DNA from 2 places in the Pseudoalteromonas sp. SG43-7 genome. Region 2 is predicted to be linked to the other one. Evidence: predicted binding sites of a transcription regulator. Region 2 holds the regulator's gene; the other holds the start of a gene.

Region 1 (5,988 bases), on a different contig from region 2:
GTAAGCGCTTATTCTAGCATACCCAAAACCACACGCTATAGCCAAACCGTGTGATTTTAAAAGAAAATAACAAAGCACCATGCAGTTAACACTGCATGGTGCTTTAGGTTGGAGACTTACTTGGAAATGATTACTTACTGTTAAGCTCAGCTGTCACTTGGTCAAGGCCAACTTCTGAAATTCGTTGAATAACTTCTTTTTGCTTTGCACTGAGTAACGAAATACCTTCAGCGACAATATCATATACTTTCCAGCTACCATCTTTACCTTGGCGAAGCTTAAAGTGTAAGTCAATCGTTGGCGCATTATCTGCAATAATTTGCGTCTTAACCGTGGCAAACTCGCTCTCTGCAGCATCGTTACTTTCTTCGAATTTTATTTCTTGCCCGGTATATTTCATTAATGCACTAGCATAGGTAGTGGTTAAGTAATGCTCCACTGCACTTATAAATGCAGTCGCTTGTTGGCGATCGATACCTTTAATATGCTTACCTAATAATTTATAGGAAACAAATTTAACATCTATATTAGGCATTAAATACTGATCAACAATGTGTGCCATGTCACTTTTGCTCGCTGTGCCTTGGCTGTTTATTTTGCCAATTTCACTAAACAGCTGATCGCCTACCTGAGTTAATAACTGATTAGGTGACTGTTGTGTTTGCGCAAACAAGGAAGCACTAAAAACTAGCGCGATTAATAATAAATAACGACCAAGTGAAATCATTGTTGATAAGTCCTAAGTAAATCTTGTAGCGTAATTTACGCTGTTCATAAGAGATTAAAAAGCCTCAAAATAGCACCTTATTAGTGCCAGTACAGCATCAATTGATTTAATCTTTTTATTTCATATTGTTAGCTAAGCTCATGCAATAACACACAGAGTCTGTGAATTTATGCCACTTGAATTAGCCTCCCCCACGCCCTTATTTTGTAAATAACGTTTTCATCTAAAGAGCTTCACCATGTTATTTAAAACATTAACTGTATTGATTTTATTATCTATTTCCATGTTCAGCAGACTATCTTATGGCGCGCCCTATACACTTTCCCCTCATGGCTATGCCATTGATTACATTCAGGGGGAAGGTGATGTTAAAGGTTTAAAACTGGCATACCAATACCATGCTCCGGCACTACAATCATTAATTGAAAATACCCATATTTACTTAGAATCAAGTATTAATATTTGGGAATACGGCGCAGATAATAGCCATCAGACAAATGTTGTCCTTGCAATATCCCCGGTATTTCAACATCTGATCAGCTCAGTGCGCGGTATTCCTTTGTATTTCGAAGCCGGCATAGGGGTTTCATTAGTCAATGACACTCACTTCGCCGGCAAAAATGTGAGTACCCACTACCAGTTTGAAGACCGACTAGGCTTTGTTGCTGATTTTGGAAAAACCAAAGCTGCGGTGCGTTATTTACACTATTCAAATGCAGGGTTTAAAAGACCAAACCCAGGTCTTGATTTTATTTCGCTGTCGTTTTCTAGACGTTTTTAACCCTAGAAATCTTTGCTACACTAAGTACTTATAAATGACTCGTTAGAGATCACCATGCAAATTTGGCATATACTCATCATCATCTTAGTGTTGGCAATCATTATCGGTAATATTTTGCTGATCAAACACTCAGCAAAAATGGATTTTAAAAAACCAACCGATGAAGATGAACTCAAATCAGAGCAACAAAAAAAGCCCTAACTAAGTTTTGTTAGGGCTTTACATCGTAGGAGATGTTCTTTACTGCAGCTCCTCACGCAGCTCTTTGGTTGCTTTAACCATATTATCAAGAGCTTGTCGCGTTTCTTGCCAACCACGGGTTTTCAAACCACAGTCCGGGTTTACCCATAAACGCGCAACCGGTATTTTTCGTGCGGCTTTATGGATCAACGTTTTCATCCATGCAATATCCGGTACATTCGGAGTGTGAATATCATATACACCTGGACCAATATCATTTGGATAATCAAAATTCTCAAATGCTTCAAGTAGTTCCATGTTAGAACGTGAGGTTTCAATGGTGATCACATCGGCATCCATATCTGCAATCGCGGCAATAATACCGTTAAATTCGGCGTAACACATGTGAGTATGAATTTGTGTTTCATCTTTCACACCGCTTGCTGAGACCCTAAATGCATACGCTGCCCATTCTAAATATGCTTGCCATTGGCTACATTTAAGCGGCATACCTTCACGAAATGCAGGTTCATCAATTTGAATAATATCAATACCGGCATTTTGTAAATCGACCACTTCATCACGTAACGCAAGTGCAATTTGATTAGCGATGGTGGGTTTGTCTAAATCATCACGAATGAATGACCAAAACAGAATAGTTACAGGACCTGTTAGCATGCCTTTCATTTTCTTACTCGTCAGCGACTGTGCGTATTTTGTCCACTGAACCGTCATCGCTTTTTCACGTGATATATCCCCCCAAATTACAGGTGGTTTCACGCATCGCGAGCCGTAGCTTTGCACCCAACCAAACTGGGTAAAAGCAAAGCCTTCTAATAGTTCAGCAAAGTATTCAACCATGTCATTACGCTCCGCTTCGCCGTGCACTAACACATCTAAATCAAGCGCCTCTTGCTCTTCAACAGCGTAGCGAATTTCTGCTTTAATTTGCCTTTGATAATCATCCGCAGATAATTCACCGGCTTTATAATCACGGCGTGCTTGACGAATTACTTGAGTTTGTGGAAATGATCCTATCGTGGTGGTCGGCAGTAGCGGTAAATTAAGTGCTGCATGTTGTTTTTCAATACGTTGAGCAAATGCATGATTACGCTTACCGTCTTTTGCGGTGAGTGCAGTTACACGCTGTTGTACAGCTGTATTATTTACACGAGTAGAGGTTAAGCGTGCTTTAATAGGTGCTGAATAAGCAACGAGCTCACTGATATCATTGCTTTCAAGCGCGGCTTTTAATAATGACAGCTCTTGGCCTTTTTGTTTTGCAAATGCAAGCCATGAACAAAGTTCATCATCGAGCTTTTCTTCTTGCTCTAAATCAACCGGTGTATGCAGTAAAGAACAAGATGGGGCAAGCCATAGATTATCACCGCGCTTTAGCGCAATGTCTTTTATGCTATTAAATACAGCCTCTAAATCAGTACGCCAAATATTACGGCCATTTACTACGCCTAATGATAAAACTTGATCTGTACTTAATAATATATCTAGTTTTGCAACATCAACATTTGTTGCAACACAATCAAAATGTACGCCATCAACAGGGTAACCTGCAATATCATCAAAGTAGGCAGTGACTGAGTCAAAATAACTAGCAAGTAACAACTTCACGCCTTGACCTGCAAGTGCACGAAAGCTTGTTTTTAATGCCTCTTGATAATCTTCAGTCAGCTCTAAACCTAATATAGGCTCATCAACCTGTACCCATTCAATCCCTTGCTGCGCTAATTTAGCGAACACGTGTTGATAAACAGCTAATAGTTTTTCAAGTAAGCTAAGTTTATCAAACTCCTCACCTGCACATTTTGCTAAGTAAAGATAAGTGACTGGGCCGACCAATACTACTTTTGCATTGTGCCCCAATGCTTGTGCTTGAGTAACTTGCTCGAATAACTCAGTGCAAGTTAGTTGAAACTGCTGATCATGAGTTAGCTCTGGAACTATGTAATGATAATTAGTATTAAACCACTTTGTCATTTCGCTTGCTGCACATGAACAACCGCTTGGTGCACGACCACGCCCAATACGAAATAATGTATCAAGATCAATGCTACCATCCGCTTTTTGATGACGCTTGGGCACTGCGCCAATCAATAAAGAGGTAGATAACACATGGTCATACCAAGCAAAGTCACCTACCGGTAATAAATCAATCCCAGCATCTGCTTGAAGAGCCCAATTTTCTGCCCGGATCGTCTTACCTTGATCAAGCAACTGCTCTTGGCTGATTTTACCAGCCCAGTATGATTCTACTGCAAATTTTAGTTCACGCTTTCTACCTATGCGAGGAAAACCTAAGTTATGTAATTGTGCCATGTTGAAATTCCCTTCCAGCTGTTTAGATAGCTAAAACCATAAACCTATACCTGACATCAAACAATTGATGCTTCCTCAGTTTCAACTTGAGGTAAATTCATGGAAATGATTTTTTGCAAACTCAAAAAACACAATGACATCGCTGTCAAATATGGTGCTATAGTAGATTTGTAAATTTCACGTAAAAAAACAGGATTTATAGCCATCTAGACGTTGAAGCATCTTAATTTAAGGCGTATTATGGCTGTAATCTGAGTTAAACTCACCTTTACCATGAGAATTATTAAAGATGATTGATGTAAAACACTTAAAGACCATCGCAACCTTGAAAGAAACCGGTTCTTTGGTAAATACTGCGCGCGAATTATTTTTGACTCAATCCGCTTTATCTCATCAAATCAAAGATTTAGAAAACAAGCTTGATTGCCAACTATTTGAACGTAAAACTCAACCGGTGCGCTTTACCCCACAAGGTATGCTATTACTTGAACTTGCCAGCGAAGTACTCCCGCGTGTTGAAGCAACCAAATGCCGTTTAAAAGAAAGTCTTAATCAACCAATTTCACAATTACGACTCAGTGTTGAATGCCATGCTTGTTTTCATTGGTTATTACCAACAATTAAAGAATTCAATAACTTTTGGCCTGATATCAAAGTTGATTATGAGCGCGGCTTTAGTTATGACGCTATTCCTGAGCTGCTCAGTGATGAATTAGATTTAGTACTCACTTCAGACATTCGTGAACCAGATAAACTTGAATACGCACATTTATTTGATTTTAAGCTTAAATTAATTGTTGCCCCAGATCATGAACTAGCGAAAAAAGCCTATGTAACGGCGCTTGATTTGAAAAACGAGACGATTATTTCATACCCTATTCCACGAGAGCGTCAGGATATCTTCAAACATTTTATTCAAAATGCACGTTTTGATGGCACCTTGAAAACCGTAGATCAGGGCTTGCTCATTTTTCAGCTTGTCAGTGCCGGAATGGGGGTTGCAGCATTACCGGATTGGTTAGTAACACCATATGAAAGCCAAGGACTCATTAAGTCGATTCCATTAGGCGCGCTGGGATTAACCCGTCCAATGTATTTAGCCATGAAAAAGAATATGAAAGATAACCCAGTGTATCGCCACTTTTTAAATACCTGTAAGTTAAATAACGGTCGATAAAATAGGTTTAACCCAGTAGCATACAGAAAACCCCTTTATGTGTGCTACTGTGATGTTTGAACTGAAAAAAATCCTCGGTGCAATGCTAATGCCATTGCCTCTGTTTGCTCTACTGTGCTTTGTTTGCTTATTAATCGCACTGCGTACCAAGAAAGTCAGCATATTTATTGGTTTAATCGCAATCACCAGTTTATTGCTGATCAGTACCCCTTTTATTGGTCAAAAAATAATTGCTCCAAATTCACAGTTAAAGTATGTTTTTGATACAAATAAACAGCCGATACTCGATAAAATAGTGGTACTTGGTTGTGATATAAATCCTAACCCAAAACTTAACGCCAATAGCCAACTTGGTAATTGTGCTAAAAGCCGCCTAATCGAAGGTATGCGCTTAGCATATGTGTACCCACAAGCTCAACTTATTGTTTCAGGTGGCGGTTACAATAAAGTGACCAACAGTAGTTTGATGCAACAAACCGCGATAAGTTTAGGTATTGATGCGCAGCGTATTAAACAAAATCCTACGGCTATGGATACCGCCGATGAAGCACGGCTTTTAGCACCTGCTCTAGTTGATTTTAAAGTTGCACTGGTAACTTCGGCAAGTCACATGGCACGAGCAAAAGATCTATTTAATAGCCAAGGCGTTGATGTTATTCCAGCCGCCACTGACTTTCATGACTTTAGCGAATGGCCTACCCATAAACAGTATATTCCAAGTGCTGATGTGCTATTAGCGGTGACCCGTGATTGGCATGAAAGAATAGGCATGTTTTTGATAAGTGTGCG
Region 2 (5,988 bases):
CCAGGACCTTGGATCACCAACGCATTATCGCTATACCACTGACTGTTGATAACAAAGATATTATCACCTGGAGTTAAGTTAGCTAAGGCATCACCCTGTGTTGCATAAGCCAAACCGACTTTAGCGGTTACTTTGCCATCAGCAATTGTTAACGCACCGGTATAACGCAGTACTTTGTTTTCTTTGCCAGCTAACTGTGCTTTTTCAGCAATAAAGTCATCAAGCAACTGCTTATTAGCTAAAAAAGACTGCCAATCACCTTGCGCTAGTTGCTCTGGCATCAACGGTGTTAAGCCAATCTCATCAAGCTCTAAGGTGAGCCCTAATTCACGAGCTAAAATTAATAGCTTACGCTGCATATCACGCCCTGATAAATCTTCCCGTGGATCAGGCTCGGTGTAACCCATTTGCTGCGCTTGCAACACTAAATCGGAAAACGCCACACTGCCATCATAACTGCTACACAACCACGATAAAGTGCCTGAGAACACGCCTTCAATATGGGTAATACTGTCGCCACTGTTTTGTAAATCAGCTAACGCAAAATTAATTGGTAAACCCGCACCAACACTGGTGTTATAACGCCATAATAAGTTACGTTCAGCTAAATTACGGCGTAAATTTTGATACCAGTCATTATTTGCAGTGCCCGCATATTTATTAGCACTGATCAGGTGACAATCTAAATTTACAAACGCCGGGTAAAGCTTACTAAACGCTTCACTAGCAGTAATATCAATCAGCACTTTGTGTTCGTAATCGAGTTCGCTGATACGTGTCAGTAAATCAGCTTCTTGGTAATCTATTGCTTCGTTTTGCCACTGTGACTGCCATTGCTCAAGCACGATACCACTTGGGCTGAACAACATAGAGCGCGAGCGTAATAAACCAACCAGCTTAACGCTGAAGTGTTGCTGCAAACGATTAAGCTGCTGACTTAGTTGCTCAATAAATACTTCACCAACATTACCAAGGCCAGCAACAATAATGGCAAGCTCTTGGCCTTTGTTAATCAGCTTATCATGCAATAAGGTCAATACATCACTATCAATAGATTGATCCGTTAGTAGTAATATGTAGTCTGCGTCTTGATGGCTAAAGCGCGGCACTAAACTTTGCTCACTAAGCACTTGCGTTGCTTGTTCAAATAATTGCGCTACATCATTTCGTGGCGCCACAACAGCGCAACCATGTAAGTTCGACTCAATAATATTAGCGCGCCCTTGCAAATGACTCACCACCTGATGAGTCGCTGCTGCAGGCACTAGTAAGTAGGTATCGCCGTTTTTAATAAAATGATGCAAGCTGTGTTGAATAAGCTGACTTAATTCGCCAATTTCACCGCCACGCAGCTGATCAATGCGCAGTAAATCAATATTTTCTAAGGTAGTGATAAAACGCTTAGCTTTGCTGTAACCTTCTTTGACAATTTCTGTCGCGCTAGCTTCGCTGTCGTAACTACTGCGAACGACTAATTTGATATCAGTATTTTTTAATGGCGAGAGAGTTTTAGCATGTAACACTGGGTTGCCCAAACGCGCCAGTAAGTTTGCTTGGCCACGACATACTTTAGAATACTTAATCGCTTTTTTTACTTTACGAGGGTCGGTACTAAACACCCCTTGGGTATCAGTCCAAATTGATACCTGACTAGCATGACAATAACTGCTTAACAAAGTCGCGCTGTAATCACTGCCATTGCGCCCCAAAGTAACGGTATTTGCTTGGCAATCAGCGGCTATAAAACCGGTAACAATATTAATGCAATTGGCTGAAATTAACTCGGCACAGGCTTGTTGATTTTTTTGATGTAATAATTGCCCATCATTAAGGGTAAACAATTGACGAGCATCAACATCTTGAGCTGCAACATTTAACTGTTTTAAATAGCTAGCCAATAATCGTGCCGACCAAACTTCACCGTGAGCAAGCAATGCGGCTTCCTGTAAGCTTTGCTGTTGAGTTTGCTGTGCAATTAAGGCTAGCTCTTGTTCTAATACGTTTAATGCCGTATGTCGCGCTGCTGGACTCAATAACTGCTCGATCAAAGTACGTTGATGATTATCAAGCTGCAATAAAATATCACTCACTGCCTGTTGATCACCTTGCTGGTAACTATGCCATAACGTAACTAACGTATTGGTAGTTTTACCGGCTGCGGATACCACCACACAATCACCGGCTTCCGTATGGGCTAGAATAATATTTGCTACGGCCTGATAACGCTCTGCAGAACTAAGGCTAGAACCACCAAATTTATGAACTATATTTACCATTTTTTATTACCACAAAGCCGTATGTGCAGGAGTCAGTTTAAATGAGTTTGATTGCTCATCATCTTGTTGTTGAACAGAGGAAGCGATTACTTTTGCGCCGTGCTGAGCTTGACCTGGTTTCACTTTATTGAATACACGATCTAAGTCAGCGATTAAATCTTTTACATCTTCAATGCCCACCGAAATACGGATCAGGGTATCACCTACTCCCGCAGCAAGACGAGCAGTTGCCTCCATACCTGCGTGGGTCATAGTTGCAGGGTGACAAATCAAACTCTCAACCCCACCTAATGACTCAGCTAAGCTAAATTCTTCTAAGCTGGTCAAAAATTCTGCAGCATCATTAATATCACCTTTGATATCAAAGCTTACCATGCCACCAAAACCACGTTGCTGCTGTTTAGCGAGTTCATGCTGTGGATGAGATACTAATCCAGGGTAATATACTTGGCTTACATAAGGGGAGTTTTCTAGATATTGGGCAATAATAAAGGCATTTTCTTGATGCTGACGTAAACGAACATTCAAAGTACGTAAACCACGTAACGTTAAGTAGCTATCAAACGGGGCACCGGTAATGCCAATGTTATTAGCCCACCAAGCAAGCTCATCACCCAACTCTTGGGTAGCGGCGATCACCGCACCACCAACAACATCTGAGTGACCGTTAATATATTTAGTGGTCGAATGCACCACAATATCAACACCAAACTCAATTGGGTTTTGCAAAGCAGGTGATAAAAATGTGTTATCGGCACCAACCAACGCACCGCACTGCTTAGCAATCGTGGTGATCGCTTTAATATCGGTTAACCGTAAGATAGGATTACTCGGTGTTTCAATCCAAATTAGCTTTGGTTTTATCTCAAGAATTTTTTGATGATTTTCAGATTTAGTTAAATCTAAAACCACTAACTTTAATAAGCCACGCTTTTCAAGTGAGGTGAATAAGCGGTAACTACCGCCATAGCAATCATGTGGGATCACTAAGGTATCGTCACTGTTTAGCAGCTGAGTAGCTAAATGCACCGCAGCCATGCCCGTTGCAGTGATAATCCCCTTAGCGCCACCTTCAAGCTTAGCGAGCGTTTCAGCGAGTAAATCACGGTTTGGGTTGCCGCTACGGCCATAATCATATTGGCGCTTTTTATCAAAATCAGCAAATGAGTAGGTGGTCGATAAATGAATGGGAGGCACAACCGCGCCGTGATGTTTATCTGCATCAATACCATTGCGTACTGCAATGGTTGCTTTATTCTTTTGACTCATACCGTCACCTACAATTAAATGGATGTTTAGACGTCTAAAAGGTTAGAGGATCAAATTTAATAAGTCAAAGCATTTATGCGGTTTTAGCCGCAAGATTAGAAGTAAAAACATTTAAGCCTCTAGATGGCTAAAAAACAAGTATTTGACTATCTTTTTTAACACGATAGAATTTCGCCATCTTTGCGCTGCAAAAGGTCGCGCAAACAATTAACAACCTGAGGCAACGATACATCCTATGGCTAAATGGAATGGTGAATATATTCACCCATACGCAGAACACGGGAAAAAATCAGAACAAGTTAAAAAGATCACCGTTTCGATCCCGCTAAATGTATTAAAAGTTTTGACTGATGAGCGCACTCGTCGTCAAATTAATAATCTTCGCCATGCAACAAATAGCGAATTACTTTGTGAAGCATTTTTACACGCATTTACTGGCCAACCACTGCCAAACGATGAAGATTTACGTAAAGATAATCCAGAGAAAGTGCCTGAAGAAGTGAAAAAAATCATGCTTGAGATGGGTCTCGAAGTACCTGTACTCAACGAAGATTAAGTTATCATTTGTATATATTCCTGCTTCAGGAATTGGCTACAAAAAAACCTCAGTAACGTAAGTTACTGAGGTTTTTATTATTGTGCCATTACCAATTGCAGCTAAGCAGCTACTCCATGTAGTTTTCCGGCATATCAATTTGTGCAACACCAGAATCAATTGCCGCTTGCGCTACTGCTTTGGCAATGCGCGGTAATAAACGCGGATCCATCGGTTTTGGAATAATATACTGCGCACCAAATTCAAGTTTCTCAACACCCGCCGCTTTTAATACTTCCGCTGGTACTGGTTCTTTAGCAATGCTACGAATAGCGTCAACCGCAGCAATTTTCATTTCATCATTAATTTTGCTTGCACGCACATCTAGCGCACCACGGAAAATAAATGGGAAACACAGCACGTTGTTAACTTGGTTTGGATAATCTGAACGACCCGTTGCCATGATTAAATCATCGCGAGCACCATGAGCAAGCACTGGAGAGATTTCTGGATCTGGGTTTGAACAGGCAAATACTACAGGTCGATCAGCCATTAGCTTAAGATCGTCAGGAGAAAGTAAATTCGGGCCAGATACACCAACAAATACATCGGCATCAGCAATAACATCTTGCAGTGTGCGCTTATCTGTATTGTTAGCGAATAACTGTTTGTACTCGTTTAAATCATCACGACGAGTATGAATAACGCCTTTACGATCTAACATGTAAATATGTTCACGCAATGCGCCACACTTGATCAGTAGCTCCATACACGCAACCGCTGCGGCACCGGCTCCTAAACAAACGATAATCGCATCTTCGATTTCTTTGCCTTGTACTTCAAGTGCGTTGATCATACCAGCAGCCGTTACAATCGCGGTACCGTGTTGATCGTCGTGGAACACTGGAATGCTACAACGCTCGATCAATGCTTTTTCTATTTCAAAACACTCTGGCGCTTTAATGTCTTCTAAGTTAATACCGCCAAACGTATCAGCGATGTTAGCAACTGTATTGATGAAATCTTCGGTGGTATTGTGTTTCACCTCAATATCTATCGAATCTAGACCCGCAAAGCGTTTAAATAATAACGCTTTACCTTCCATAACCGGTTTTGAAGCCAATGGACCTAAGTTACCTAAACCTAAAATAGCGGTGCCGTTAGTAATAACCGCAACCATATTGCCTTTACCGGTGTATTTGTAGGCATTAGCGGGATCAGCAGCTATTTCACGTACCGGTTCTGCAACACCGGGGCTGTATGCGAGTGCAAGATCCTGTACGGTTTCAGCTGGCTTTGTAAGCTCAACGCTAATTTTTCCTGGAACGGGGTGCGAATGGTAATGTAAAGCTTGTTCACGAAAGTCTGACATAACGCGATTTTATCCTGCAAGTAAGTTAAGTTGAAAGTGAGAGTAAGCAGTTCTTATATCTTATAGGGAACGATACCTATATTATAATTAAATTCAAGCAATATCAGGTCTATCCTGTTATATGCTATATCCGTTAATTTTATGCGTTTTGTCAGCATTTTTTGCAAAAACGCTTCAATTTCCGACTATAAAAACGCCACAAAGCATCAAAAAACCCATCTTAAAATGCTTATTATGCATCGCTTTAAAGCAAAAATAATGGCCTATGACTAAAAACCATCAAAGTAAGACGTTAACAACATTTAACCGCAAAAGACCTAACTTTACCGACAAAAACGTTTAATTTATCGCTTTAATGAGAATGACAATATAGTCAACAAATCACTATTTGTCTGTTATTTACTCGCTATACTGGATATAAAAGTGGGAAATAGTCACAACATAATGAATGCGTAAAGCTGGAGCACTAGAGCAAGAAATAAAGACTAAAAGGCGGTGTTTTTAATAAATAGCAGGCATAAAAAAAAGCACCCTAA

Evidence for each region. The regulator MetJ, encoded in region 2, represses methionine synthesis genes. The targets are predictions, from matches to a motif close to TAGACGTCTAGACGTCTA.
Region 1: the regulator MetJ is predicted to act here: its motif matches at 4,222-4,239, upstream of metE (5-methyltetrahydropteroyltriglutamate--homocysteine S-methyltransferase).

The regions. Positions count from the first base shown of each region.
Region 1 is NZ_JACJEY010000013.1:37,277-43,264, forward strand. It holds gene H5200_RS08005 (phospholipid-binding protein MlaC) at 131-727, opposite strand; gene H5200_RS08010 (acyloxyacyl hydrolase) at 966-1,508, shown strand; gene H5200_RS08015 (DUF2897 family protein) at 1,563-1,709, shown strand; gene metE (5-methyltetrahydropteroyltriglutamate--homocysteine S-methyltransferase) at 1,749-4,022, opposite strand; gene H5200_RS08025 (LysR family transcriptional regulator) at 4,312-5,199, shown strand; gene H5200_RS08030 (ElyC/SanA/YdcF family protein) at 5,252-5,988, shown strand, end outside.
Region 2 is NZ_JACJEY010000001.1:82,717-88,704, reverse strand. It holds gene metL (bifunctional aspartate kinase/homoserine dehydrogenase II) at 1-2,276, opposite strand, end outside; gene metB (cystathionine gamma-synthase) at 2,283-3,545, opposite strand; gene metJ (met regulon transcriptional regulator MetJ) at 3,781-4,101, shown strand; gene H5200_RS00370 (malic enzyme-like NAD(P)-binding protein) at 4,211-5,452, opposite strand.